DNA from 4 places in the Citrobacter sp. CFNIH10 genome. Region 1 is predicted to be linked to each of the others. Evidence: predicted binding sites of a transcription regulator. Region 1 holds the regulator's gene; each other region holds the start of a gene.
The links. Region 1 encodes PurR, which represses purine synthesis genes. Its sites were predicted from a motif close to CANGCAAACGTTTGCNTG; they were not measured.

Region 1 (5,647 bases):
GGCTTTAAAAACAGGGCGGGCAGCATCAGCAGCAGCGTGATGAAAAACAGCGTGGCAAAGATCGCCTGCCAGGAAAGATGGGTCAGAATCCAACTGCCTAATAACGGCGCCAGTGCAGGAGACAGCCCGACCAGCGGCATGATGGTCGCGAAAATGCGGTTAATTTTATGAGAAGGATAGTAATCGGTAACCAGCGCCTGCCAGATGACGGTCGCCGCGCAGACTCCCACGGCCTGAATAAAACGCAGTACTAACAGGCCCGTTGCGCTCTCCACCCACAGCATACCCAGGCTACCGAGGGCGAAGACAGACAGACCCAGCAACAGGATCGGTTTACGGCCATAACGGTCAGAGAGGGGTCCCCACAGCAGTTGGGCGACGGCAAAGCCTGCTAAAAACAGACTCAGGCTGGCGCTGACGGCAGAGGCCGGTGTTTGCAGGTCAGATTGAATGGCGGCAAAAGCGGGCAAATACATGTCGGTTGCCAGAAAACCCAACACGCTGAGCCCTGCCAGCCAGACTAAAAACCCTTTTCCTGGTTGCATAGTTGTACTCTAATTTTGATTAATCACACTGGCGCAGAGTGTAGGGAGTGAATTTGGGCTTGTGAAACGGTAATATTTGTTTATTGCATTCAAAAATTTTGTAGGCAGATTATGTGGTCAGAATATGCGCTGGAAGTGGTCGATGCCGTGGCACGCAACGGGAGCTTCAGTTCCGCGGCCCAGGAGTTGCACCGGGTGCCTTCAGCGGTCAGCTATACGGTTCGCCAACTGGAAGAGTGGCTGGCCGTCCCGCTTTTTGAACGTCGCCATCGTGATGTGGTGTTAACCCCGGCGGGCGCCTGGTTTTTGAAAGAAGGCCGCTCTGTCATCAAAAAAATGCAGATCACGCGTCAACAGTGTCAGCAGATCGCTAACGGCTGGCGTGGGCAACTCCCCATTGCGGTGGACAATATCGTGCGCCCGGAACGCACGCGGCAATTGATCGTCGATTTCTACCGCCACTTTGATGACGTGGAACTACTGGTCTTCCAGGAGGTGTTTAATGGCGTGTGGGACGCGCTGTCAGATGGTCGGGTCGAACTCGCCATCGGGGCAACCCAGGCGATCCCGGTTGGCGGACGATACACTTTCCGCGATATGGGTAAGCTGAGCTGGTGTTGTGTCGTTGCCAGTACGCATCCGCTGGCCGCCATGAGCGGGCCGTTAAGCGATGACACGTTGCGCAACTGGCCGTCGCTGGTGCTGGAAGATACCTCCCGCACGCTGCCGAAACGCGTGACCTGGCTGCTGGACAATCAGAAGCGGGTGGTGGTGCCGGACTGGGATTCTTCCGCGACTTGTATCAGCGCCGGACTCTGTGTCGGCATGGTCCCGACACATTTCGCCAAGCCGTATCTCAACAAGGGGCAGTGGGTCGCGTTAAATCTGGAGAATCCTTTCCCGGATGCGGCCTGTTGCCTGACCTGGCAGCAGAATGATATGTCACCTGCGCTGATCTGGCTGCTGGATTATCTGGGAGACAGTGAAACGCTGAACAAAGAGTGGCTGCGGGAGCCCGATGAGACTCCCGCAGAAGAGGCTTAACGACGGTAGTCGCGGAACGGGCCATCCGCCACGGAGCGGCGCTCCACCAGGCGCGGGTGGACTTCAATAGACTGCGACTCTTCGCGTTTATTGACGATACGGTCCAGTAACATATTAAAGGCCGTCTCACCCAGTGAATCTTTCGGCTGGTGGATGGTGGTCAACGCTGGTGTAAAGAAGCGGGCGTTGCGCACGTTGTCGTAGCCAATCAGCGACACGTCCTGCGGGACGCGCAGACCCATCTCATCAGCGGCGCAAAGGGCGCCCATCGCCATGACATCGCCGCCACAGAAGACCGCCGTTGGGCGATGCGCCTGCGACAGAATTTGCTGCATGGCGCGGTAGCCGGATTCCGGCTCGAAGTCGCCTTGAACAATCCAGTTTTCAGGCACTTTAATCAGCGCTTCATCCATCGCTTTCATAAATCCGGCCAAACGGCCTGCGCCGGTGTTACGCTCCATCAGTCCTGGGATCACGCCAATTTCGCGATGTCCACGCTCGACGAGGTAACGGCCTGCCATGTAGCCGCCCTCGAAGGCGTTATCAATCACCGTATCAGTGAAGTCGGCTTTGGCTTCGCCCCAGTCCATCACCACCATTGGGATATGACGATATTCTTCCAGCATCGAGAGCAGGGGATCGGGGTATTCGGAACACATTACCAGCAGGCCATCAACGCGTTTTTGCGCCATCATCGACAGATAGGCACGCTGCTTTTCCAGGTTGTTCCAGACGTTGCCGAGGATCAGGGTATAGCCCTTCTGGAAGCAGTTCTTCTCAACCGCTTCAATAATTTCAGCAAAATAGGGGGCTTCGCTGCTCGTCGCCAGCAAACCGATAGATTTGGTATGGTTAACTTTCAGGCTACGGGCAACCGCGCTGGGGGAATAGTGCAATTCTTTGATTGCCGCCCACACTGCATTGCGTGTTTCTTCAGCGACGAAACGCGTTTTGTTAATTACGTGTGACACGGTTGTAGTGGAAACGTTTGCGCGCTTCGCTACATCTTTAATTGTTGCCATTAAATCTCACTCCAGACCCAACCTGAACATTAAATTACGCCAAGTAAACGTTTGCCTTTACTCATCCTGTGCCCAACGTCAGGGCTGCGGCACGCCGGGAAACGACACGGAACGTCAGGAAGGGGTCAATGGCCGGTACGCTAATCAAGTAAGCGTCGAATTTTGTCTGATCTTTACGAAAAGGGGAAGTATTAAAAGCACATATCACTCTAAATCGTGGGAGATTTTTACACTCAAGTGTGTAAAAATGCGCTATATCACTTTTTGTGTGGGTATAAAAAGGAGAAAAGTTGATGAGCACCGATCTGAAATTTTCATTAGTGACCACGTTTATTGTCCTGGCTTTAATCGTTGCGGGCGGCCTGACGGCGGCACTGCACTGATCCCCTCGGGGGAGTTCCTGCTCCCTCGAACCTCCCGCCATATTGTTATTGAATTTGCAAAAGTCTTTTGTATTTTTGTTAACTTCTCTTTTTTTGTGATTGATGTCATGCTTTTGACTCTTTGTTAAGCATCGCGCCCTGTCGCGAAGAGCCGGAGTCATCACTGCATGAAAATCAATTATCCGTTACTGGCGCTGGCCATTGGTGCGTTTGGCATCGGTACCACCGAATTCTCGCCAATGGGTCTGCTGCCCGTCATCGCGCGTGGCGTTGATGTGTCTATTCCCGCGGCAGGTATGCTGATTAGTGCCTATGCGGTCGGCGTGATGGTCGGCGCGCCGTTGATGACGCTGTTGCTGTCACATCGCGGACGCCGTAATGCGCTCATTTTTCTGATGGCTATCTTTACGCTCGGTAACGTGCTCTCGGCGATTTCACCGGATTACACCACGCTGATGTTGTCACGTATTTTAACCAGCCTTAACCACGGCGCATTCTTCGGCCTGGGCTCGGTGGTGGCGGCAAGCGTGGTGCCGAAGCACAAACAGGCGAGCGCCGTTGCGACCATGTTTATGGGGCTGACCATCGCCAATATCGGCGGTGTGCCGGCGGCGACCTGGCTGGGTGAAACCATCGGCTGGCGAATGTCGTTTATGGCGACAGCGGGGCTGGGGGTTATCTCGATGTTGAGTCTCTTCTTATCATTGCCAAAAGGCGGTGCCGGGGCGCGCCCGGAAGTGAAAAAAGAGCTGGCGGTGCTGATGCGTCCTCAGGTGCTCTCCGCGCTACTGACTACCGTACTGGGAGCGGGCGCCATGTTCACGCTCTATACCTATATTTCGCCTGTTCTGCAAAGCATCACCCATGCGACACCGGCCTTTGTGACCGGGATGCTGGTTCTGATCGGTGTGGGCTTCTCCATTGGCAACTACCTCGGAGGGAAACTGGCCGATCGCTCGGTTAACGGCACGCTGAAGGGCTTTTTGCTGCTGCTGATGGTAATTATGCTGGCGATCCCTTTCCTGGCGCAGAATGAACTGGGCGCGGCGGTCAGCATGGTGGTCTGGGGGGCGGCAACCTTTGCGGTCGTCCCTCCGTTACAAATGCGCGTCATGCGTGTGGCTCATGAAGCGCCGGGTCTCTCATCTTCCGTGAACATTGGCGCGTTTAACCTTGGAAATGCGCTGGGCGCTGCGGCTGGCGGGGCCGTCATTTCAGGCGGATTAGGTTACAGCTTTGTTCCTGTGATGGGGGCGATTGTGGCGGGTATGGCGCTGTTGCTGGTGTTTATCTCGGCGAGAAAACAACCTGAACAGGTGTGCGTCGCCAGTTAACGGCAGGACAAAAACGCAGAAGGGATTCCCTTCTGCGTTATCTTTTTTACGCGGCGAAGTTCTTCGCTACAAACTCCCAGTTTACCAGCGCCCAGAAGTGTTCCAGGTAGCCAGGACGCGCATTGCGGTAGTCAATGTAGTATGCATGCTCCCATACGTCGACGGTCATCAACGGCGTGGCGTCGGTGGTCAACGGCGTGCCAGCGTTGGAGGTGGAAACGATAGCCAGCTTGCCCTCTTTTCCTTTAACCAGCCAGGTCCAGCCAGAGCCGAAGTTTTTGATCGCCGCGTCGGTAAATTGCGCTTTGAACTCGGCAAAGCTGCCGAAAGAGGCGGCAATCGCGTCAGCCAGTTCGCCGGTTGGCTCGCCACCAGCATTCGGTGCCAGGCAGTTCCAGTAGAACGTGTGGTTCCAGACCTGAGCAGCGTTATTGAACACGCCGCCTTCCGAACTGCGTACGATCTCTTCCAGTGATTTCCCTTCAAAGGCGGTGCCTTTGATCAGGTTGTTCAGGTTGGTGACATAGGTCTGATGGTGCTTGCCATAGTGATATTCCAGCGTCTCGGCGGAAATGTGCGGCGCAAGCGCATCTTTGGCATACGGTAGTGCAGGTAATTCGAACGACATTGCTTCTCTCCTTATTATTAATAGTATTTCGCGCAATAACCTTATTGTGCGTAAGGATAGGGTAGCAAATTGAAAGGTGAGACAAAAGATGAACTTACCCTGTTGCGTTAACAACAGGGTAAAGTTTTAACGAATGGTTTTGGGCGTCATGACCCGGCGAGCGCCGACATAGTGGCGTTGCCAGTAATCTTCGCTGAGCGATGTGATCTGGATTTCCTGACCGCTGCGCGGTGACTGAATAAATTTGCCGTTGCCGACATAAACGCCGACGTGATCGGCAGTACCACGTCCCTGAGTGCGGAAGAACACCAGATCGCCATTTTTCAATTCCCCACGATCAATCGGTGCGGCATCACGCAGGTGATACATTTCATTTGCTGTGCGCGGAATACGGAATTTAACCAGATCTTTATAAGCGTAATAAACCAGACCGCTGCAATCGAAACCGGTGCGCGGAGACGTACCACCCCAGCGGTACGGCTTGCCAATCTGACTCATTAATTTGTTCATCGCCGTGCTGGTCGCTTTTTGCACTTTCACTTTATGGGCATCCGCAATCTTTCCTGACGCCGTGTTCTTCACTTTCACACACGTCGGCTTGTGTCCTTTACGCGGGGTGCACTTTTCACTCCAGCTGACAGCGGCTGTCTTTTTCGCAGCGACGGTTTTACTTTTGCGACTGGCTGTTTTG
Region 2 (5,647 bases), 230 kb from region 1:
CCAGACGCCAGGCATCACGCTCATGCACTAAACGCACGACCAGGCGGTCGGTGGTTAAGCGCACTTTTGGCACGTTACTGCGATAGCCAAACATATTTATTCCTACTCCTTCCCGAATCGCCGTTACACCCTGATTGACTTACTATACCTGTGCAAAACCACCCTGTGAAAAGTGCAATTTGCCATTTTTTGAATTATTCCGCCATTTTGATGAAAACTCTCTATCAAGATGGACTTTTGATAAAAAAATATTGTCCCGGCGAGGGTGGGCAAAAAGGCAGCAAAGCCGCAGAATAGGAGATACTTCGCTTTATCTACTCTCAATCATTCGAATGCCGCAAATTCCGCGCAACTCGAAGAGTGACGAGTGTTTCCCGGGAGGGGAAATGTCGCGTGTCTCGCAGGCCAGGAACCTGGGTAAAACTTTCCTGCTCATCGATAATATGCTGGTCGTGTTGGGCTTTTTCGTCGTGTTCCCGCTGATCTCAATTCGCTTCGTCGACCAAATGGGCTGGGCCGCCGTGATGGTCGGCATTGCGCTGGGTCTGCGTCAGTTTATTCAACAGGGACTGGGCATTTTTGGCGGCGCGATTGCCGACCGTTTTGGCGCGAAACCGATGATCGTCACCGGCATGCTGATGCGCGCTGCCGGGTTTGCCACCATGGGGATCGCCCATGAACCCTGGCTTTTGTGGTTCTCCTGTTTCCTGTCCGGTCTCGGCGGCACGCTTTTCGATCCGCCGCGCTCGGCATTGGTGGTGAAGCTGATTCGCCCGCATCAGCGGGGTCGCTTCTTCTCAATATTGATGATGCAGGACAGCGCAGGGGCGGTTATCGGCGCGCTGTTAGGCAGTTGGTTGTTGCAGTATGACTTCCGTCTGGTTTGCGCGACCGGGGCAATATTGTTCGTGCTCTGCGCAGCCTTTAACGCCTGGCTGCTGCCCGCGTGGAAACTCTCTACTGTGCGTATTCCGGTACGGGAAGGAATGAGTCGGGTGCTCAGTGATAAACGCTTCGTCACCTATGTGCTGACGCTGGCGGGCTATTACATGCTGGCGGTGCAGGTCATGCTGATGCTACCCATTATGGTCAATGACATCGCCGGTTCACCTTCCGCGGTGAAATGGATGTATGCCATTGAAGCCTGCCTTTCGCTGACGCTGCTCTACCCCATTGCGCGCTGGAGTGAGAAACGGTTTCGTCTTGAACATCGCCTGATGGCGGGCCTGCTGCTGATGTCACTGAGCATGTTACCCGTGGGGTTGGTGAGTGACTTGCAGCAGTTGTTCACGCTGATTTGCACTTTCTATATCGGTTCGATTATTGCTGAACCCGCCCGTGAAACGCTCAGCGCCTCGCTGTCGGATGCCCGTGCGCGCGGTAGCTATATGGGCTTTAGCCGTCTGGGGTTAGCCATAGGTGGTGCCATCGGGTATATCGGCGGCGGCTGGCTGTTTGATATGGGGAAACTGCTCCAGCAACCCGAGTTACCCTGGATGATGCTGGGGATCATTGGCTTCATCACTTTCCTGGCGCTGGGCTGGCAGTTTAGCCATAAACGCACGCCGCGCGGCATGCTGGAACCCGGCGCCTGATTTGATACCTGTGCGTGTCTCCTCCATACTGAAAGGGAACTGACAGTCAATGGAGGAGAAACGTGAAGCTTTATATTTACGATCACTGCCCTTTCTGCATCAAAGCCCGCATGATTTTTGGCCTCAAAAACATCCCCGTCGAACTGATTGTCCTGGCCAACGACGATGACGAAACCCCAACCCGAATGATTGGCCAGAAAATGGTGCCCATTCTGCAAAAAGACGACAGCCGCTATCTACCGGAAAGCATGGACATCGTCCATTACGTCGATCAACTGGATGGCAAACCGCTGCTCACCGGCAAGAAAAATCCTGCTATTGACGAGTGGCTGCGCAAAGTGAACAGCTACGCCAATCACCTGCTGCTGCCGCGTTTTGCAAAATCTGCGTTTGATGAGTTTTCCACCCCTTCGGCACGCAAATACTTTACTGAGAAAAAAGAGGCGATGATTGGCAGTTTTGCCGACCATCTTGCCCATTCCGCTGGCCTGACCAAAAAAATCAGTGAGGATTTGCGCACACTGGATAAGCGCATTGTGCAACCCAATGGTGTAAACGGTGAGCTTTCCGAAGACGACATCCAGTTATTTCCCCTGTTGCGTAATCTGACACTGGTGGCCGGTATCAACTGGCCGACACGGGTTGCTGACTATCGCGACAATATGGCGAAACAGACGCAGATCAATCTGTTATCATCAATGGCGATTTAACGTTTACCGGCGGTGGCTGAGTCATACAGGCTGCCGCTTTTTTCAGTTTTTTCTACTGGCGAAGTTCGCGCTGGTGACACATGCTGCGTTATGTCAGGATTAAGACGATCGCATCGTGTAGAGGAACCCCATGAAGAAGATTTTTTTTGCTGCCGCGTTGATAGTTGGCGGCCTGTTGACCGGCTGTAATCAGCTCACACAGTACACCGTAAGCGAACAAGAAATTAATCAGGCGCTCGAAAAACGCAACAACTTTGCCAAAGATATCGGGCTTCCGGGCGTTGCCGATGCGCATATCGTCCTCAATAACCTCTCCAGCCAGATCGGTCGTGAAGAACCGAACAAAGTGACGCTGACCGGCGATGCAAAGCTGGATATGAATTCGCTGTTTGGCAGTCAGAAAGCAACCATTAAGCTAAAACTGAAAGCGCTGCCAGTCTTTAATAAAGAAAAGGGGGCCATCTTCCTGCAGGAAATGGAAGTGGTGGATGCCACCGTGACGCCGGAAAAAATGCAGTCAGTGCTGCAAACCCTGATGCCTTATCTCAATCAATCACTGCGTAATTACTTTAACCAGCAGCCAGCGTATGTCCTGCGCGAAGACAGCAGCAAAGGCGAAGCGCTGGCGAAAAAGTACGCCAAAGGCATTGAGGTGAAGCCGGGCGAAATCATCATCCCGTTCACCGATTAAATGACAAAGGCGCTGCGGCGCCTTTTTTTACGTGCAAACGAAAACGTTTCCCCTTATCCTTTGTTTCCGGCAAAAATGACATCCCCCAGCCGGAGCATATTGATGACAGCACCCTCCCAGGTTTTAAAGATCCGCCGCCCAGATGACTGGCACCTTCACCTTCGCGACGGCGAAATGTTAAAAACGGTCGTGCCGTATACCAGCGATGTTTATGCACGTGCGATTGTGATGCCTAACCTGGCGCCGCCGATCACTACGGTAGATGCGGCAATTGCCTACCGCCAGCGCATCCTTGATGCGGTCCCTGCCGGACATTCCTTCACGCCGCTGATGACCTGCTATTTAACGGACACGTTGGATCCCGCTGAACTGGAACGCGGCTTTCGCGAAGGCGTGTTCACCGCTGCCAAACTCTATCCGGCAAACGCCACTACCAACTCCAGTCACGGGGTCACCTCCATTGATGCGATCATGCCAGTACTTGAACGCATGGAAAAACTCGGGATGCCGCTGCTGGTGCATGGCGAAGTCACCCACGCCGATATCGATATTTTTGACCGTGAAGCGCGCTTTATTGAGACGGTGATGGAGCCTCTGCGCCAGCGCCTGCCTGGGCTGAAAGTGGTCTTTGAGCACATCACTACCAAAGATGCGGCGGAGTATGTCCGTGACGGTAATGAATTATTGGCTGCGACGATTACACCGCAGCACCTGATGTTTAACCGTAACCATATGCTGGTTGGCGGTATTCGCCCACACCTCTACTGCCTGCCAATTCTGAAACGCAATGTCCACCAGCACGCTCTGCGTGAGCTGGTTGCCAGTGGCTTTGAGCGTGCCTTCCTCGGCACCGATTCGGCCCCACATGCCCGTCATCGTAAGGAATCGAGCTGTGGCTGCGCGGGATGTTTTAACGCGCCAACGGCACTGGCGAGTTACGCGAGCGTGTTTGAAGAGATGAATGCCCTGGCGCACTTTGAAGCGTTTTGTTCACTGAACGGTCCGCGATTCTACGGCCTGCCGGTCAATGACACTTTCGTTGAACTGGTACGTGAAGAGCAGCAGGTACCGGAGAGCATCGCGCTGACCGACGATACGCTGGTGCCGTTCCTCGGGGGCGAAACGGTACGCTGGACGATTAAAAAGTAAAAAAAATCGATGCCGCCTGTTGTAACCTGGCCAGGATAACTGTATAAATAACCAGTATATTCAACAGGGGGCCATTATGCGTATTGAAGTCACCATTGCTAAAACTTCACCTTTACCTGCCGGTGCTATTGACGCCCTGGCAGGTGAACTCTCCCGCCGTATTACTCACCACTTTCCCGATAACGGCGGTAACGTGACCGTTCGTTATGCCGCTGCGAATAATTTGTCCGTGATTGGCGCGACGAAAGAAGATAAAGAACGGATCAGCGAAATTCTTCAGGAAACCTGGGAAAGCGCTGACGACTGGTTCATTAAAGAATAAAAATGCTATGCCGTAGTCTCTTTGCCGGGTCGCCCCGGTTTTTTTCTCTCATCTTTAAGGCAATCTTTTTTGCGGCATCATTTAGTATTCTCCGTTGCCTTCGGAATTGATTATATTTTCACCAGTCACTCAAAATTATTGCACAACATACTTAAAAAGAATGAACAAGATGGTGATTAATTACTCACAAATTCTTAATTTGCAGAAATTTATGCTCCCCCCTCTTTAAAATCTCAGTGAATACCCTTATTTATTGATATACTGAAGTTGCTTCAGATAAAAACGCATTGAACCTCGAAAACCGTTGTCTTGTAACACGAATTAGGGGGCATGATGGAAAAGAATAATGAAGTCATTCAGACTCATCCGCTTGTGGGATGGGACATCAGCACCGTAGATAGCTATGACGCGCTGATGCTGCGTTTGCACTACCAGACTCCAAATCGTCCCGAAACCGATGGTACAGAGGTCGGTCAAACGCTCTGGTTAACCACCGATGTTGCCAGACAATTTATTTCGATATTAGAAGCCGGCATAGCCAAAATCGAATCCGGCGATTACCAGGCCAACGAATACCGTCGGCATTAACGAGACGGACATTCTCACTTAAAAAGGCACCTTCGGGGTGCCTTTGCTATTTCTGGGTTGTATTACGCATTTCACTTATTTACTCTGCATCAAACGCGACAGCAGAGAGAAACTGATGAAATACGACTTAATCATTATAGGCAGCGGGTCCGTTGGGGCAGCCGCAGGTTATTATGCCACTCGCGCCGGGTTAAACGTTCTGATGACCGACGCGCATATGCCACCGCATCAACAGGGTAGTCATCACGGCGACACCCGGTTGATCCGCCACGCCTATGGCGAAGGTGAAAAATACGTTCCGCTGGTGCTGCGTGCGCAGGCGCTATGGGACGAACTCTCCACGCAAAATGAAGAGCCGATTTTCGTCCGCTCCGGCGTTATCAATCTTGGCCCCGCCGGTTCGCCCTTCCTGGCAAACGTCGCGCACAGCGCAAAACAGTGGCAACTGAACGTTGAACAACTGGATGCCGCCGCCATCATGGCGCGCTGGCCCGAAATCCGCGTACCTGCAGACTACACCGGCCTGTTCGAAGCTGATTCCGGTTTTTTACGCAGTGAACTGGCGATCAAAACCTGGATCCGTCTGGCAGAA
Region 3 (5,647 bases), 1.1 Mb from region 1:
GCCTGAACGGCACACTCACGAGCGCGGCGACGAGCAGCAGGTTTCACGGATTTCCCCTTACAAAAATCAGGCCTTGATGGCTTTCAATACATTAATCATTTCAAGCGCGGTCAGTGCAGCTTCCGCGCCCTTGTTGCCAGCTTTGGTGCCAGCACGTTCGATAGCTTGTTCAATGCTTTCGGTGGTCAGGACGCCAAAGGCGACCGGAATTTCGCTGTCCTGAGCGACATGCGCCAGGCCGTTGCTTGCACCGCCAGCGACATATTCGAAGTGAGCTGTGCCGCCACGAATAACCGTACCCAGTGCAATCACCGCGTCATATTTACCGGTTTTCGCCAGCGCGCCTGCTGCCAGCGGCAGTTCGTAGGCACCTGGAACCCAAACGACGGTAATGTTTTCATCTTTGACCTGACCAATACGTTTCAGGGCGTCAATCGCACCTTCCAGCAGGCTGTCATTGATAAAGTTGTTGAAACGCGCAATGGTGATGGCGACGCGAGCGTCCGGAGTAGCAACGTTAGCTTCAATAATGTTCATATTCTTCCTTCGGGTTCGATATGGCCCCGTAAGGGGGGCGGATTTTATCATAATATTCTGTGCGCTGCTTCCAATAATTCGATAATTCGAAAGCCTCACGCAGGGGTTAAATGCAGGCAAACGTCCGGGCCCACCTGGCGTATCTCATTGAATTTGAAATGGGGGGCGTCAGCCAGTTTCTCAAGCCCTGGCAACACACATAATCCCCTGGCGTCACTGCCTAACAGTTTAGGCGCAAGATAGACGATAAGCTCGTCAACCACTCCGGCCTGCAAGAGCGCACCGGCGAGCGTCGGCCCGGCCTCCACCCACAGACTGTTAATTTGCTGTTTGCCGAGCAACATCATCAGCACCACCAGATCCAGATGCCCGTTATGCTCCGGCACCAAAATCGTGCGAACCGAGTCGGGCCAGACGCGTGCGTCTTCTTTGGTGCGCGCAATCCAGGTTTCTCCTGGCTGCTGTACCAGGCGCTGCTCCGGCGCTACGCGGTTCTGACTGTCTATCACAATTCGCACCGGCTGACGCACGGCATCCTGCGGATAAAGAGCTTGTGTCGCCTCGCCGAGTTCTGACCAGCGCACGGTGAGCTGCGGATCGTCCGCCAGCACCGTCGCGCTGCTGGTTAAAATGGCATGGCTTTGCGCGCGTAGACGCTGAACATCACGTCGCGCCTCGGGAGAGGTAATCCACTGGCTTTCGCCGCTGGCCATCGCTGTACGGCCGTCCAGCGAAGCGCCGAGTTTCAGTTGCACATACGGAAACCCGGTGCGCATCCGTTTGAGAAAACCTTTATTTAACGCTTCGACTTCACTCATCATCAGCCCGTGGCTGACGTCAATGCCCGCCTGCTGCAAACGGTATAATCCGCGTCCCGCCACTTGTGGATTCGGGTCCTGCATCGCCGCCACCACGCGAGAAACGCCCGCGGCGATCAGCGCGTCGCAGCACGGCGGCGTGCGGCCATGATGACTACAGGGCTCAAGCGTGACGTACGCAGTGGCCCCTTTGGCCTTTTCGCCCGCCATGCGCAAGGCATGCACTTCCGCATGCGGTTCGCCCGCACGATGGTGATAACCTTCACCGACAATCTCGCCGTTATTGACGATCACGCAGCCGACGTTAGGGTTGGGATGGGTGGTAAACCGCCCGCGCTGCGCCAGCTTCAGCGCTCGCGCCATGTATAACTCATCCTGCATGGCTTAATCCTGTAGGCGAGCGATCTCTTCGCCAAATTCTTTAATATCTTCGAAGCTGCGGTAAACCGAGGCAAAGCGGATATAGGCGACTTTATCGAGTTTTTTCAATTGTTCCATCACCAGATTGCCAATCATCTTACTGGGGACTTCACGTTCGCCGGTGGCGCGCAGTTGCGACTTAATATGATTCAACGCCATTTCGACGTCATCGGAACTCACCGGACGCTTTTCCAGCGCGCGTTGCATTCCACTGCGCAGCTTTTCTTCATTAAACGGTTCGCGCACGTCGTTGCTTTTCACAACGCGTGGCATTACCAGTTCTGCCACTTCAAAGGTAGTGAAACGTTCATTACAAACCAGACACTGCCGACGGCGGCGTACAGAAGAGCCCTCGCCCACAAGACGAGAGTCAATTACCTTAGTGTCTACGGCGAAACAGAATGGGCAATGCATACGGCGTCCTGACCAGGTGGTTAACAGAAATCTATTTTAACCTGAACTGACGTGACAACAAAGGCGCAACGCTTTTGAGACAATGGATCGATGTCTTTGATCATATTACGAACTACCATTATGGTATCGCGACTATTCAGGAAATAAGAGAGATGACAAGACGTTACCTAAGAATTCTCCTGGTGGGAAGTCTCTTTAGTCTGAGCGCCTGCGCGCAACAAAGCGAAGTGCGCCAGATGCATCAAAGCGTTTCAACGCTGAATAAAGAGATGAATCAGCTTAATCAGGAAACCGTGAAGATTACTCAGCAAAACAGTCTGAACGTTAAATCCACCCGTGGTGTTTACCTGCTCCCAGGCTCCAATACGCCCGCACGGCTGAACAGTCAGATAGGCACACTGCGCATGTCGCTTATCAACATTGCGCCGAATGCCGCTGGCACCCGGGTGACGCTGCGCATTCAGGGGGAATCCAACGATCCGCTGCCGGCCTTTAGCGGCACCGTTGAATATGGGCAAATTCAGGGAACTACTGACAATTATCAGGAAGTGAATGTGCAGAATCAGTTGATCAATGCCCCGGCCAGCGTGCTGGCACCGAGCGATGTGGACATCCCGCTGCAACTGAATAACCTCACCCCAGACCAGTTAGGATTTGTGCGTATCCACGACATCCAGCCTGTTACGCAATAAACCTCCTTGCGGAACGTTTTGTGCGTTCCGCAACATCCCTCCGCCTCTTTTTGTGACTCCACTGACATCCACGTCAGTTTTTGTCAACGTTGGCAATCAGCATGAAAGTCAGTACAATCGCCGCGCTAAAATACGCAAACGTGAACGCAATCGATTACGTGAATGATAGAACTGTGAAACAAGACATATTTTTGTGAGCAATGATTTCTATAATAGGCTCCCAGAAACATGAATTATTCAGAAACGCTATTTGCGCCTTTTTCACTCCCGTCAGGGATTTCAAACAGTGGCATACAATATGAAAAAAACATTACTTGCAGCCGGTGCCGTGCTCGCGCTCTCCTCGACATTCACCGTTAACGCTGCGGAAAATGACAAACCGCAGTATCTTTCAGACTGGTGGCACCAGAGCGTCAACGTCGTCGGTAGCTATCACACCCGTTTCGGACCGCAGCTCCGTAACGATACCTACCTGGAATATGAAGCTTTCGCGAAGAAAGACTGGTTTGACTTCTATGGCTACATGGATGCGCCGGTTTTCTTCGGTGGTAACACCGACGCGAAAGGGATCTGGAACCACGGTTCTCCGCTGTTTATGGAAATCGAACCGCGTTTCTCCATCGACAAACTGACCGGCACTGACCTGAGCTTCGGTCCGTTTAAAGAGTGGTACTTCGCCAATAACTACATCTACGACATGGGTCGTAACAAAGATGGCCGTCAGAGCACCTGGTACATGGGTCTGGGTACCGATATTGATACTGGCCTGCCGATGAGTTTGTCTCTGAACGTATATGCGAAATATCAGTGGCAGAACTATGGCGCCGCTAACGAAAACGAGTGGGACGGCTACCGTTTCAAAGTGAAATACTTTGTTCCGATTACCGAACTGTGGGGCGGTAACCTGAGCTATATCGGTTTCACCAACTTTGACTGGGGTTCCGATCTGGGCGACAACGACTTCTCCGATCTGAACGGCAACAAAGCGCGTACCAACGACTCCATCGCCTCCAGCCATATTCTGGCGCTGAACTACGACCACTGGCACTATTCGGTCGTAGCGCGTTACTGGCACAACGGGGGTCAGTGGAACGACGACGCAGAGCTGAACTTCGGCAAAGGTAACTTCAACGTGAAATCTACCGGCTGGGGTGGCTATCTGGTTGTCGGCTACAACTTCTGATAACATTCCTTTCCTGCAAAAGCCAGCCAGAGCGCTGGCTTTTTTATGCGTGCGTTTCGTCGCGGATCTTACGTAAAAAATCACTCAGCGATCGATCGGCACACTCGCTAAATCGCCTGTCGAGCGGCGTGATGCTTAAACAGCGATCGACACGAAAACAGCGATAGTCCTCGCGCCGTTCGCACCAGGCTACCAGCAGCCAGAACTCTCCCTGGAAAAAAATCCCTAACGGCTGCACGTCCCGCCAGGTGAGCTGCCCCGCCTCATCACGATAATGTAACGCCAGCACCTGTTGCGTGCTCACCGCCCGGTGGATCATATCGAACGCGCTACGTGAATGCTGTTGCCTGCCAAAATCCGGCGCGAAAATACGTGCCTGCTCGGCTTTACGTCGGCTTTCTTCCGGTAATATCGCCAGCACCTTTTCCTGCGCCGACTCCAGTTCTCTGGAGAGCAGATCACCGCCCCAGGTGTGCAGCAGACGAATGGCGGCAATCAGCGCTTCCGATTCCCGGTGCGTTAGCATCAGCGGCGGGAGATCAAACCCCGCCATCAGCCGATAGCCGCTTCCCGCCTCCCCTTCGACCGGCACGCCGGAGAGCGAAAGGTCACGGATATCACGATAGATCGTCCGCTCTGACACCTCAAGCCGTTCCGCCAGCAGCGCTGCCGTTGTCAGCCGCCTGCCACGCAGGATCTGGACTATCTGAAATAAACGGTCAGCGCGACGGGTCATAGTTGCTCTCTGTGATTAAGCCGGTTGATGTAACCCCACACGATTGCCTTCGCTGTCAGTAAACAGCGCGATGGTACCAATCTCTTTACCGAGATCGAGCGGACCAAAAACGCAGTTGCCACCGGCACTGGCGACGCGATCCAGCGTGGCGCTGAGATCGTCCGTATGCAGATAAATAATGGCGCCCTGTAATGAAGGCGCGATGCCATCAAACTTCGCCAACGCCCCACCGGCGGCCGGTTCGTCATACGGGAAAACCGCCAGATCGGCAAAATCCATTTTTTCACGACGCAGCGACAGCCCCATGACCGGCTCATAAAACGCAATCGCGCGTTCCATATCCGTTACGGGAATTTCAAACCAGTTAATAATGCTTTTCATCGTTCCTCCTGCCTGTGTGGGTAAGTTCAGGAAGAGGATAAAACAGGGCTCCTGACAGCATAGTGTCAGGAGTGATTGCAGGACAAGAGAAAGGAAGAAAAGAAAAATCCCGATCGAATGACCGGGATTTCTGAGCGTGAACTGAAAATCGGGTTACGGCAGAATTGACGGCTGATCCGCCCCTTCTTTCTCGACTTTCTGTTGCAGCATATGCTCGCGCTTCATACCAAGTTTCAACGCCAGCGCCGATGCCACGTAAATGGACGATGCCGTACCGATGGACACCCCGATAAGCATAGTCAGCGAGAAGCCTTCCAGCACCGGACCACCAAACAGGAACAGCATCAGGATAACCATTAACGTCGTACCGGAGGTAATCAACGTACGGTGCAGCGTCTGGGTCAGTGACACGTTAAAGATTTCGTAAGGCGTCCCGCGACGAATTTTGCGGAAGTTTTCACGAATA
Region 4 (5,647 bases), 1.5 Mb from region 1:
GGTGCGAAACGTCAGCGCCGATAAATCCCGGCGAGGTGATACCCACCTGAGCATTCATATTTGCGCCGTCGAGATAAACCTGACCACCGAATTGATGCACGATCTCGCACACTTCGCGGATCGTCTCTTCGTAAACGCCGTGGGTAGACGGATAGGTCACCATGATGCAAGAGAGATTTTCGCCCGCCTGAGCGGCTTTTTCACGCAGATCGCCAAGATCGATATTCCCGTTCTTATCACAGGCCACGACCACTACCTGCATCCCCGCCATCTGTGCGGAAGCCGGGTTAGTCCCGTGCGCAGAGGCCGGAATCAGGCAGATATCGCGATGCCCTTCATTGCGGCTTTCGTGATAATGGCGGATCGCCAGCAGACCGGCGTATTCCCCTTGTGCACCAGAGTTCGGCTGCATACAGACGGCGTCGTAACCGGTCAGTTTGACCAGCCAGTCAGAAAGCTGACCAATCATCTGATGGTAGCCTTCCGCCTGTTCTGGCGGGCAGAACGGATGCAGTTCGGCAAATTCCGGCCAGGTAATCGGGATCATTTCCGCTGCCGCATTCAGCTTCATGGTGCAGGAACCCAGCGGGATCATCGCCTGATTCAGCGCCAGATCTTTGCGCTCCAGCGAGTGCATGTAGCGCATCATCTCAGTTTCACTGTGATAGCGATTGAATACCGGGTGGCTCAGGATGGCGTCATCACGCAGCATACTTTCCTGAATTGAACGACTGTCGTGCGCCACCTCTTTGTCCAGGGTGTCGATGTTCAGACCGTGGCCGTCACCCAGCAGAACCGTAAACAACTGCAAGACATTTTCACGGGTGGTGGTTTCGTCAAGCGTAATGCCGACTGCGTTATGGATATCACTGCGCAGGTTGATTTCTGCCGCTTGCGCACGCGCCAGCACTGCGGCTTTGTCCGCCACTTCCACGCACAGTGTGTCAAAATAGTAGGCATGACGCAGTTTCAGCCCTTTTTGTTGCATGCCCACGGCCAGGATATCGGTCAGACGGTGGATACGATTCGCAATGCGTTTCAGGCCAACCGGGCCATGATACACGGCATACAGGCTGGCGATATTTGCCAGCAGTACCTGTGAGGTACAAATGTTGGAGTTCGCTTTCTCGCGGCGAATATGCTGCTCACGCGTCTGCATCGCCATACGCAGCGCGGTATTGCCCGCCGCATCTTTCGATACGCCGATAATACGGCCCGGCATGGAGCGTTTGAATTCATCTTTTGCTGCAAAAAATGCCGCGTGTGGACCGCCATAGCCCATCGGTACGCCAAAGCGTTGCGCAGAGCCGAAAACAATGTCCGCGCCCTGTTTGCCCGGCGCGGTCAACAGCACCAGCGCCATAAAATCGGCAGCAACGCTGACGATCACTTTGCGTGATTTCAGTTCGCTAATCAGCGTGCTGTAGTCGTGGACTTCACCGGTGGTACCCACCTGCTGTAACAGCACGCCGAACACATCCTGGTGATCCAGTACTTTCGCCGCATCATCCACAATCACGTCAAAACCAAAAGTTTCCGCACGCGTACGAACAACATCCAGCGTTTGTGGATGCACATCTGCGGCAACAAAGAAACGGTTCGCGTTTTTCAGTTTGCTGACGCGCTTCGCCATTGCCATCGCTTCTGCAGCCGCAGTGGCTTCATCGAGCAGCGAAGCGGAAGCCATGTCCAGACCGGTCAGATCCAGTGTCACCTGTTGGAAGTTCAGCAGTGCTTCCAGGCGGCCCTGAGACACTTCCGGCTGATAAGGCGTATAGGCGGTGTACCAGCCCGGGTTTTCCAGCATGTTACGCAGGATAACCGGTGGCAGTTGCACGGCGGTATAACCCATGCCGATGTATGACGTGAAGCGCTTGTTACGCCCGGCGATGGCCTTTAATTCTGCCAGCGCGGCGTATTCGGTCGCCGCCTCGCCCACCTGCGGCGGGGTTGCGAGCTGAATGTCTTTCGGCACAATCTGGCCGATCAGCGCGTTTAACGACCCGGCACCAACGGCATTCAGCATCTCTTGCTGTTGCGTGGCGTCCGGTCCGATGTGGCGTTCAATGAAAGCGCCGCTGTTTTCAAGCTGGCTTAACGTCTGTGTCATGGGCGATGGTTCCTGAAACGTGCAGTGAATCGTGATTGTCTCTGTCTGCGAGCCCGGTTGCGCTAACGCTTACCGGGCCTACGCATGCCTTCCAGGCCGGATAAGCGCAGCGCCATCCGGCAAAGGCAGATTTACTCGTCTTCTAACAATGCTTCGTACGCAGTGGCATCCAGCAGCGAGTCCAGTTCGCTCTCATCACTGGCTTTGATTTTGAAAATCCAGCCGTCGGCGTACGGCTCGCTGTTCACCAGTTCCGGGGAGTCGCTCAGCGCATCGTTAACGGCCACGATCTCACCGCCGATCGGCGCATAGATATCAGAAGCGGCTTTGACAGATTCGGCAACCGCGCAGTCATCACCCGCGCTCACGGTCGTGCCGACTTCCGGCAGGTCAACAAAAACCATGTCGCCCAACAGTTCCTGAGCGTGTTCGGTAATGCCAACGGTGTAAGAGCCGTCAGCTTCTTTGCGCAGCCATTCGTGTTCTTTACTGTATTTCAGTTCTGCTGGTACGTTGCTCATCAATCAATCTCCAGAAAAGGATGAATCACGCGACGGCTTTGCCGTTACGCACAAAAACAGGTTTAGTGACTTTTACCGGCATTTCGCGGTTGCGAATCTGCACAATGGCCGTTTCGCCAATTCCCTCAGGGACGCGCGCCAGCGCGATGCTGTAGCCCAGCGTCGGTGAGAAGGTACCGCTCGTGATAACGCCTTCCTGCTGATTGCCCTGGGCATCGGTGAAACGTACCGGCAGTTCGTTACGCAGCACACCTTTTTCGGTCATCACCAGACCAACCAACTGCTCGTGGCCTTTTTCACGCTGGAGTTCCAGCGCTTCACGCCCGATAAAGTCGCGATCGGCGGGTTCCCAAGCAACAGTCCAGCCCATATTAGCCGCCAGTGGAGTGATCCCCTCATCCATCTCCTGGCCATACAGGTTCATACCCGCTTCCAGACGCAGCGTATCGCGCGCGCCCAGACCACACGGTTTCACCCCCGCTTCCACCAGCGCACGCCAGAAATCCGCCGCCTTTTCATTCGGCATCGCAATCTCATAGCCCACTTCACCGGTATAACCGGTCGTGGCGATAAACAGGTCGCCGGCCTGCACGCCGAAGAACGGTTTCATGCCTTCAACGGCTTTGCGCTGCTCGTCAGTAAACAGGGATGCCGCCTTCGCCTGCGCGTTAGGCCCCTGCACCGCGATCAGCGACAGGTCATCACGCACGGTAATGTCGATGGCATAAGGTTCAGCGTGTTGGGTAATCCAGGAGAGGTCTTTTTCGCGAGTGGCGGAGTTAACAACGAGGCGGAAGAAGTCTTCGGTAAAGTAATAGACAATCAGGTCATCTATCACGCCGCCCGAGGCGTTAAGCATACCGGAATAAAGCGCCTTGCCGGTTTTCGTGAGCTTTGCCACATCGTTCGCCAGCAGATAACGCAAGAACTCCCGAGTGCGACTGCCGCGTAGATCGACGATGGTCATGTGCGACACATCAAACATTCCGGCATCGGTGCGAACCGCATGGTGTTCATCGAGCTGAGAACCATAATGCAGCGGCATCATCCAGCCGTGGAAATCGACCATGCGCGCGCCGCATAGCGTGTGTTGTTCGTACAAAGGCGTCTGTTGAGCCATCTTGTCCTCATTGAATAAGCGGGGCTGACCACCCTTTCGCAGCGAAAATTGTCGCCACGAAACCCGGCATCGACGTCACTCCTGGACTCCGACGCAAACGTTCTCTTTGCCCCTGAACTTACCACCGAAATCCACGCTAAACCATAAAACAAAATTAACCATCACATTAGCTTATGACCAAAAACCACCAAAACACCATCAGCATAAAAAACCATTGAAAAGGCCATTAATAAAGATAAATGATAAGCACTCATCCATAACAGCCGCACATATCAATATTAAACGCTAAAAAAATGTCAAAACTGGCGTTGCGAGAAAATCATGACATTAGAAAATATAATGCGAAAAGAAGAGTGAAATTAGTTTATTTCAAATGAGGAAAGCCTCCCGGCGAAGACGCCGGGAGAAGGAAATGTGACGGGTTTCAAATTCTTTAAAAAGAGGGAATGCTTAGCGAAGCCACTCAGGCAGATCGTTTAATCCCATTGCCTGACGGAGAAGTTGCGGTTTAACGCCCGGGAGCGTATTAGCCAGTTTCAGCCCTATATCACGCAGCAGTTTTTTCGCCGGATTCGTCCCCGCAAACAGCTCGCGGAATCCCTGCATGCCCGCGAGCATCATCGCGGCGCTGTGCTTACGGCTACGCTCATAGCGACGCAAATAAAGGTACTGACCGATGTCTTTACCCTGACGATGCAGACGTTTGAGTTCATCCACCAGTTCTGCTGCATCCATAAAACCGAGGTTTACGCCCTGTCCGGCCAGCGGATGGATAGTATGCGCAGCGTCGCCCACCAGCGCCAGACGATGCGCGGCAAACTGACGCGCATAGCGTCCTGTCAGCGGAAACACCTGGCGGTCGCTTTCCACCTGACACAGCCCCAGACGATTATCAAACGCGATGTTCAGCGCCTGATTAAATTGCTCATCGCTAAGCTGCTGCATCCGTTCAGCCGCTTCCGGCGCAAGCGACCAGACGATGGAGCACAAATGCGGATCGCTGAGCGGCAAAAACGCCAGAATGCCTTCACCGTGAAACGCCTGACGGGCAACAGCACCGTGCGCTTCTTCGGTGCGAATAGTCGCGACCAGCGCATGATGGCGGTAATCCCAGAAGGTCAGCGGAATGTCTGCCTTATTGCGTAGCCACGAATTCGCCCCATCGGCGCCAATCACCAGACGCGCGGTGAGCATTGCGCCATCTTTCAGCGTCAGGAAGGCTTCGTTTTCCCCCCACGCCACCTGCTGCAATTCGGCAGGCGCCATCAGCGTGATATCGGAGGATTGCTGCGCTTTTTGCCACAGCGCGTAATGGATCACGGCGTTCTCTACGATATGGCCCAGATGGCTGTAGCCCATGCTTTGGTCATCAAATTCAATGCGGCCAAAGCTGTCCTTATCCCACACTTCCATCCCGTGATAACAACTGGCGCGACGAGCCACAATGTCTGACCAGACGCCCAGACGGGTAAGCAGTTTTTCACTGGCGGCATTGATTGCCGACACGCGAAGCGCAGGATCGGCATCCATCGCCAACGGCTGCGGTTCGCGCTGTTCGAGCACAGCGACACGTAAACCGCTGCCCTGTAACCCGCACGCGACAGCCAGGCCAACCATGCCTCCACCCACGATTGCTACATCAACACTTTGCACTGTTTACTCCTGGAAATCGGAAACCGCCATCGGGCGTCATGTTCGTATAAATACCGGATGGCGCTTCGCTTATCCGGTCTGGAGATGTTTACCGCGCCACCCAGCCTAACGTCCGCTGCGCAAACGCATTGCGGGCGGGAGGGCATAATTCCATGGTCATCAGTCCCATGTTGCGCCCAACAACCAGCGGCGCCCAGCGGTTGGCAAACAGATGGACCAGACTGTCCGTCACGCCGACCGTAG

Region 2: the regulator PurR is predicted to act here: its motif matches at 3,033-3,050, upstream of pyrC (dihydroorotase).
Region 3: the regulator PurR is predicted to act here: its motif matches at 3,025-3,042, upstream of C2U53_RS15650 (nucleoside-specific channel-forming protein Tsx).
Region 4: the regulator PurR is predicted to act here: its motif matches at 3,842-3,859, upstream of gcvT (glycine cleavage system aminomethyltransferase GcvT).

The regions. Positions count from the first base shown of each region.
Region 1 is NZ_CP026216.1:3,662,401-3,668,047, forward strand. Features, by position in the region: gene punC (purine nucleoside transporter PunC) at 1-545, opposite strand, end outside; gene punR (DNA-binding transcriptional activator PunR) at 657-1,589, shown strand; gene purR (HTH-type transcriptional repressor PurR) at 1,586-2,611, opposite strand; gene C2U53_RS21530 (YnhF family membrane protein) at 2,905-2,994, shown strand; gene C2U53_RS21535 (MFS transporter) at 3,162-4,328, shown strand; gene sodB (superoxide dismutase [Fe]) at 4,375-4,956, opposite strand; gene C2U53_RS21545 (C40 family peptidase) at 5,083-5,647, opposite strand, start outside.
Region 2 is NZ_CP026216.1:3,428,465-3,434,111, reverse strand. Features, by position in the region: gene rimJ (ribosomal protein S5-alanine N-acetyltransferase) at 1-94, opposite strand, end outside; gene mdtH (multidrug efflux MFS transporter MdtH) at 387-1,595, shown strand; gene grxB (glutaredoxin 2) at 1,658-2,305, shown strand; gene C2U53_RS20330 (lipoprotein) at 2,436-2,996, shown strand; gene pyrC (dihydroorotase) at 3,099-4,145, shown strand; gene dinI (DNA damage-inducible protein I) at 4,222-4,467, shown strand; gene bssS (biofilm formation regulator BssS) at 4,801-5,055, shown strand; gene solA (N-methyl-L-tryptophan oxidase) at 5,171-5,647, shown strand, end outside.
Region 3 is NZ_CP026216.1:2,536,431-2,542,077, reverse strand. Features, by position in the region: gene nusB (transcription antitermination factor NusB) at 1-47, opposite strand, end outside; gene ribE (6,7-dimethyl-8-ribityllumazine synthase) at 67-537, opposite strand; gene ribD (bifunctional diaminohydroxyphosphoribosylaminopyrimidine deaminase/5-amino-6-(5-phosphoribosylamino)uracil reductase RibD) at 633-1,736, opposite strand; gene nrdR (transcriptional regulator NrdR) at 1,740-2,189, opposite strand; gene C2U53_RS15655 (DUF3251 domain-containing protein) at 2,342-2,881, shown strand; gene C2U53_RS15650 (nucleoside-specific channel-forming protein Tsx) at 3,180-4,064, shown strand; gene C2U53_RS15645 (YafY family protein) at 4,108-4,800, opposite strand; gene C2U53_RS15640 (VOC family protein) at 4,816-5,181, opposite strand; gene secF (protein translocase subunit SecF) at 5,335-5,647, opposite strand, start outside.
Region 4 is NZ_CP026216.1:2,159,432-2,165,078, reverse strand. Features, by position in the region: gene gcvP (aminomethyl-transferring glycine dehydrogenase) at 1-2,110, opposite strand, end outside; gene gcvH (glycine cleavage system protein GcvH) at 2,242-2,631, opposite strand; gene gcvT (glycine cleavage system aminomethyltransferase GcvT) at 2,657-3,751, opposite strand; gene ubiI (FAD-dependent 2-octaprenylphenol hydroxylase) at 4,202-5,404, opposite strand; gene ubiH (2-octaprenyl-6-methoxyphenyl hydroxylase) at 5,493-5,647, opposite strand, start outside.